Regions from separate parts of the Mesorhizobium sp. WSM1293 genome, predicted to be linked through region 2. Evidence: predicted binding sites of a transcription regulator. Region 2 holds the regulator's gene; each other region holds the start of a gene.
The links. The regulator PhoB, encoded in region 2, activates phosphate uptake and scavenging genes when phosphate is short. The targets are predictions, from matches to a motif close to TGTCATNNANCTGTCAT.
Positions count from the first base shown of each region.

Region 1: a site for PhoB is predicted at 1,150-1,166, ahead of M729_RS0126060 (RNA degradosome polyphosphate kinase). Genes of this name have one in related genera too.
Region 3: a site for PhoB is predicted at 686-702, ahead of M729_RS0107675 (PhoX family phosphatase). Genes of this name have one in related genera too.

Region 1 covers NZ_AZUV01000028.1:21,147-23,414, reverse strand. Annotated here, with positions in the region: gene M729_RS0126070 (FAD-dependent monooxygenase) at 1-821, opposite strand, end outside; gene M729_RS0126065 (zinc-finger domain-containing protein) at 841-1,086, opposite strand; gene M729_RS0126060 (RNA degradosome polyphosphate kinase) at 1,298-2,268, shown strand, end outside.
Region 2 covers NZ_AZUV01000023.1:44,322-46,589, forward strand. Annotated here, with positions in the region: gene M729_RS0124360 (ROK family protein) at 1-1,003, shown strand, start outside; gene phoB (phosphate regulon transcriptional regulator PhoB) at 1,020-1,709, opposite strand; gene phoU (phosphate signaling complex protein PhoU) at 1,726-2,268, opposite strand, start outside.
Region 3 covers NZ_AZUV01000004.1:428,750-431,017, forward strand. Annotated here, with positions in the region: gene M729_RS0107670 (hypothetical protein) at 1-206, opposite strand, end outside; gene M729_RS0107675 (PhoX family phosphatase) at 769-2,268, shown strand, end outside.

The sequences.
Region 1 (2,268 bases), on a different contig from region 2:
TCTGCCGCGGTGCCGGCAAGAGCTCGGGTCAGGATCCCGGCGTCGGCGTTGCCGGACCAGCCTTCGGCAATGCGGTCGCCCCTGGTGAAGGCCGCGAGATTGAAGGCCGCACCCTTGCTGACGGGATAGGCCACCATATGGAAGCCGGGATGCAGGAAGGTGGTGACGCAGTCCCTGGCGCCGATGGCGGCAAAGCTCTGCCCCGCGGCGCTATCAGCTGCGATGGTCGCGCGCCAGGCCAGTTCGCCGGAGAAACGGTTTCTTGGCGAAGCCGACCCCTTGGCCGAGTCGACAAGTGGGCGCACCGACGACCAGACGCCATCGGCCCCGACCAGCAGGAAGCCCTCCGCCTCGATCGTCTTGCCGTCGATCTCGGCCGTCGCCGTGATGCCATGCGGGCCGGAGGCAACGTCGCCGATGCGCGCGCCGGTGGTGAGATGGATATCCGGCACCTCGGCAACGCGCGCGGTCAATGCGCTCTGCAGATCGGCCCTGTGCGCGACGAGATAGGGTGCTTGCCAGCGGGTTTCGGCGGCTTGCCCCAGCGGCACGCGCGCCAGTTCACGCAAGGTCGCGGCCTTCTTCAACACCACGGCTTGCGGCCGCACAGCTGCCGGCAGCAGCCGGTCGAGCACGCCGAGCTGGCGAAGGATGCGCGTCGCGTTTGGAGAGAGCTGGATGCCGGCGCCGGCAGCTTCCAGGCGCTGCGCCTGTTCGAACACCCGAACCGCGTAGCCGCGCGAGGCGAATGCAAGGGCTGCGGTCAATCCGGCGACACCGGCCCCGGCGACGACAATTTGCCGGGAACGCGTGTCGTTCATCGGGCTGGTCGCGAAAGGCTCAGGCGGCCTGTTCGATGTAGATGCATCCGGCCGGCAGCGTTTCCGTCGCCTTCAGCTTCGGCGAATAGTGGTAGAGCGTCGAGCAATAGGGACAGACTTTTTCATTGTCGTCGCCCATGTCCAGAAACACATGCGGGTGGTCGAAAGGCGGATTGGCGCCCGTGCACATGAATTCCTTCACGCCGATGTCGATTGCCGGATAGCCCGCATCGTTCTGAAAATGGGGAATGGAACCGCCTGCCATCGTCGTCTCCTTAACGCAGTCTCGTCTGCATCTGGATCATATCAGGCCTCTTTGCAAGTTCGATGAAATCAAACTGTCGCAAAAGCCTGTCAGAGGATAAGTTAAGCCGGTTAACCCATGACCCGAAAACCGATTTCGGTTTCCGGGAGGGACCATGGGTCGCTAGAGTGACTGGCTAGCCGGCTTGAGCGGGTGTGGAAGAGCGGGAATCATGAACGAACTGAAGCCGGTGCAGAACGAATTCGTGGATGTCGAGGTGGCTCGCCCGGAAGGCGGCAACCCTGACCGGTTTGTCAACCGCGAGTTTTCCTGGCTGCAGTTCAACCGGCGCGTTCTCGAGGAATCGCTGAACCTCAATCACCCGCTGCTGGAGCGCGTCCGCTTCCTGTCGATCTCGGCCGCCAATCTCGACGAGTTCTTCATGGTCCGTGTTGCCGGTCTTGCCGGCCAGGTGCGCGAGGGCATCACGCTGAAGAGCCCGGACGGCCGCACCCCCGAACAGCAGCTCGAACAGCTGCTGCGTGAGGTCGAGCGGCTGCAGGAAGATCAGCAGAAGAGCCTTTCGGCGCTCACCGTGCTGCTCAACAAGGAAGGCATCGAGAGCATCACCCGCGATGCGCTGACCAAGGACGAGAAAATCTGGCTGGAAGACCATTTCCAGGAACAGGTTTTCCCGGTGCTGACCCCGCTGTCGATCGACCCGGCGCATCCGTTCCCGTTCATCCCCAATCTCGGCTTCTCGATGGCGCTGCAATTGCGCCATCGCAAGAACGGCGAGGAGATGAGCGCGCTGCTGCGCCTGCCGGTGGCGCTGAAGCGCTTCATCCGTCTGCCGGACCGCAAGCATCATGTCCGCTTCATCCCGCTGGAAGAGGCTGTCGGCCTCTATATCGGCAAGCTCTTCCCCGGCTACGAGGTCAAGGGCTCCGGCACGTTCCGCATCATCCGTGACAGCGATATCGAGGTCGAGGAGGAGTCCGAGGACCTCGTGCGCCTGTTCGAAACGGCGCTGAAGCGGCGTCGGCGCGGATCGGTGATCCGCATCGAATTCGACAGGCTGATGCCTGGCGAATTGCGCGATTTCGTCGCCGGCGAGCTTGGCGTGTCGTCCAGCCGCATCAGCGTCTTGACCGGTCCATTGGCGCTCAGCCAGATTTCCGAGATCGTCGCCGTTCCCCGCGA
Region 2 (2,268 bases):
AGCGGCCGCGGTAATGACCGTGGTGCTGTCGCTGAACTTCCTCTCGGTCGCCGTCATCGACTATGCCGGCCAGGTAATATCCGAGGAACAGCGCCGGCTCGACACGCTGACGATGTCGCGCGACTCGCTGATCGGTGAGTGCACGGCAATCGTGCGGCGCCGCCTGGAAGATCCCGACCTGGACGTGCGAAGCATCGCCCGTATCGCGCTGGCCGTCCAGGGCATCACCGACACCCGTGCCCGCGCCATGCTGTGGTCGCCGATCACGCCGCACACCGACATCGCCTTCGCCGACATATTCGAAGAGGAGTTCGGCATCCCCGCCATTATGGAGAACGACTGCAACATGATGGCGGTGGCGCTGCGCTGGCGCGACCCCGATCGTTACCGCGACGATTTCATCGCCATCCTCCTGTCGCACGGCATCGGCATGGGGCTGGTGCTGAAGGGCGAATTGTTCACCGGCACCCATTCCTCGGGCGGCGAATTCGGCCACATGATCCATCGGCCGAACGGCGCGCTGTGTCGCTGCGGACGGCGCGGCTGCGTCGAAGCCTATGCCGGCAATTATGCCATCTGGCGCAACGCGCGGCAGATGGGCGAGGATGCAGAGCCCGTCGCCGATGTCAGCGACGCCGACATGCGCGCCCTGGCTGCTGCCGCCCGCGAAAGGGACGGGCCCGAACGGGAAGCCTATCGCAAGGCCGGCGAAGCGCTCGGCTACGGCCTCGGCAGCCTGTTTGCGCTGATCGATCCGGCGCCGGTCGCCATGGTCGGCGTCAGCGCTGCCGCCTTCGACCTGATCGAGCCGGCATTGCGGCAAGCGATTGCCCAGACCGCCGGCGGCCAGCATTCCATGTCGATTTCCTTCGACACCGAGCCGAACGAACTGCCGCTGATCCGCGAAGGCTGCGCCATGCGGGCGCTGATCTTCGTCGATCAGGAGATTTTTGCGCCGGGCGTGCAGGCGAGATCCGGTCTCGGCGGCAAGAACGTGGCGTGAGTTCAAACGAGGGAGTTCAGTCCTCGCGAATGGCGTAACCCGCCCCACGGATGGTGCGAATGACATCGGGCATGCGGCCGTTGTTGACCGCCTTGCGCAGCCGGCCGACATGCACATCGACCGTGCGTTCGTCGATGTAGATCGTCTCGCCCCAGACATTGTCGAGCAGTTGGCTGCGCGAGAACACGCGGCCTGGATGGCGCATCATGAATTCAAGCAGGCGGAATTCCGTCGGCCCGAGCCGGATCTCGCTCTTCTTGCGATAGACGCGGTGCGACTCGCGATCGAGCACGATATCGCCGACCTTGAGCACGCTGGACAGCACTTCCGGCTTGGCCCGGCGCAGCAGTGCCTTGACCCTGGCCATGAACTCCGGCGTCGAGAAAGGCTTGACCAGATAGTCGTCGGCACCGGTCGAGAGGCCGCGCACGCGGTCGCTTTCCTCGCCTCGCGCGGTCAGCATGATGATCGGCAGCCGCTCGGTCTCGGGACGCATCCTTAGCCGGCGGCAGAGTTCGATACCGGAAACCGCAGGCACCATCCAGTCGAGCACCAGAAGGTCTGGAACGTTCTCCTGCAGCCGGATTTCGGCCTCGTCGCCGCGCGTCACCACTTCGACCTGGTAACCTTCGGATTCAAGATTGTAGCGGAGCAGCACGCCTAGCGGCTCCTCATCCTCCACCACCATGATGCGTGGCGCGATCATCGGCTGGTCACCCCTGTCATGCCGCTGGCGCGGACATTGCCGTCTCGTCCTGCTTCGGACGATTGGCTGGCAACTGCGTGCCGGTCAAAACATAATAGGCATTTTCGGCGATGTTGGTCACGTGGTCGCCGATCCGCTCGAGGTTCTTGGCGCAAAACAACAGGTGCGTGCACGCCGTGATGTTGCGCGGATCTTCCATCATGTAGGTCAGCAGTTCGCGGAACACCGATGTGTATTTGACGTCGATGCGTTCATCATTGTTTCTGAGCGTGGCAAGCGCTGCCGCGTCAGCGGCGGCATACTCGTCGACGACCCCCTGCACCTGGATCAGCACCAGCTGCGCCATTGCGTCGATCGAATGCGAAAGGTCGTGCGGCGTGACGCTCAGCCCGACAGTGCCGACGCGCTTGGCGATGTTCTTGGCAAGGTCGCCGATGCGCTCGAGGTCGCCGGCCATGCGGATCGAACCGACCACCGCACGCAGATCGTTGGCCATTGGCTGGCGCTTGGCGATCAGCGTGATGGCACGATCGTCCAGCTCGCGCTGGCGTGCATCCAT
Region 3 (2,268 bases), on a different contig from region 2:
GAATTGCCGCCGTTGCCGCCCCCACTGTTGCCTCCGCCCCCACCGCCACCGTTGCCGCCGCCACCCTTGCCGGCGTATGCGCTGGCGGTGTGGATGCCGGAAACGGAGCCGTCCAGGACAATTTGATAGGGCGCAATCGTCAACACCAGCGCCGCTGCCGATTTGAGCGCCAGCCGGCAACAACGGGTCGTGACCGATCTGTGCATTCTGATCTCCGACGACTGAGCCCGGCGCGCCCCACCCCAACGTTGCAGTGCAACCAACATTGCCGAAAGACGCGGCGCCCGGAAGCGACCTCCGACCGTTGCGGTTGTCAACCAGGACCATTGCAAGCGCAAGGTTGGACTAAAGTCCCAAGTATATGCTACATTAGCTTCGCATGAACGGCGCCGTGACCGCCATCGCTAAACGGGAGACTGGCTTTCCCGATGCCTGACGACCGCAGACGCCGAACATCAAGTCACCTCCGCCGGGGGCGGCGGAGGTGACTTGTCGAGGGTGCAGTTGCCCGTTGATCTGTTTTTTGCAAACGACTGATGTCGTCCGCCGTCGCAGGATGCGCGGCCAAGATGCCGCCTAAGGTCTCCTTTCATCTCGAACCGGCGATTCTGGAGCAGTTCACGGTCTGCGGGAATGCTTAGCCAGCGCTGCGCGCAATGCCTGTCGCGTCTGAAAGGTCTCCCGATGTCACGAAAATGTGATCCGGCGATTATAAGGGGGTCAAACAGGTACCCACGCTCCAGCCAATCCAACAGCCAGAGGCAAGCCATGACTGACCTTCGCTCCCCCGACACCCGATTCCGCACCAGCCTGCTCGAGGAAAACGACGGCCCGGCCATCAACGCTTCCGACAACCGCACCATGGGCGAGATCATCGCCGCGCGGTTCTCGCGCCGCGGCTTCCTCAAGGGTTCGCTGGCTGTCTCGGCCATCGTCGCCACCGTCAGCCCGCTGGCGCTGATCAGCGCCGACGAGGCCCGGGCCGCTGAAGGCTCGGCCTTCACGTTCGACGAACTCGAGGCCGGCATCGACGACAAGCACCACGTCGCGCCGGGTTACGATGCCGATGTACTGCTGCGCTGGGGCGATCCGCTGTTTGCCGATTCGCCCGACTTCGACCCGACGAAACAGTCGGCCGAGGCCCAGGCGAAACAGTTCGGCTACAACAACGATTATATCGGCTACATCCCCATCGACGGCTCGGCCGAACATGGCCTGCTGGTGGTCAACCACGAATACACCAATCCGCATCTGATGTTCCCGGGCATCGTGAAGATCGTCGAGAAGGACGGCAAGAAGTCGGCCGAAGTCGCACCCCTCTCGAAGGAGCAGGTCGATGTCGAGATGGCAGCTCACGGCGGCACCATCGTCGAGATCCGCAAGGCATCAGGCAAATGGCAGGTGGTGCGCGACGGCAAGCTCAATCGCCGCATCACCTCCAACACCGAAATGGCGCTGTCCGGTCCGGTTGCCGGCCATGACCGCGTCAAGACCAATGCCGATCCGTCCGGCACCAAGGTGTTCGGCACGTTCAACAATTGCGCCGGCGGCGTCACGCCCTGGGGCACCTATGTGATGGCCGAGGAGAACATCCATGGCTATTTCTCCGGCGAGTTGCCGGAAGGCCACAAGGAAGCCGCGAACTACAAGCGTCTCGGCATTCCCGAAGGCGCCTATGAATGGGCGGCGCATTACGAGCGTTTCGACCTCGCCAAGGAGCCCAATGAGGCCAACCGCTTCGGCTGGATCGTCGAGGTCGATGTCAACGACCCGACCTCGACGCCGAGGAAGCGCACCGCCATGGGCCGCTTCAAGCATGAGGGCGCCGAATCGATTGTCGCCAGGGACGGCCGCGTCGTCTTCTATCTCGGTGACGACGAGCGCTTCGACTATGTCTACAAGTTCGTGACCAAGGCCGCGTTCGATCCGAACGATCATGCCGCCAACAGGGACCTGCTCGATGATGGTACGCTGCATGTCGCCAGGTTCGCCGAAGATGGCACGGTCGAATGGCTGCCGATCGTCTTCGGCCAGGGACCGCTGACGGCTGAAAACGGTTTCACTGGCCAGGCCGACGTGCTGATCGAGACGCGCCGCGCCGCCGACCTGCTCGGTGCCACCAAGATGGACCGCCCCGAAGACATCCAGCCCAATGCCGTCAACGGCAAGGTCTATGTCATGCTGACCAACAATTCGAAGCGCAAGGCCGATCAGGTAGACGCCGCCAACCCGCGCGCCGAAAACGCCTTCGGCCACATCATCGAGATC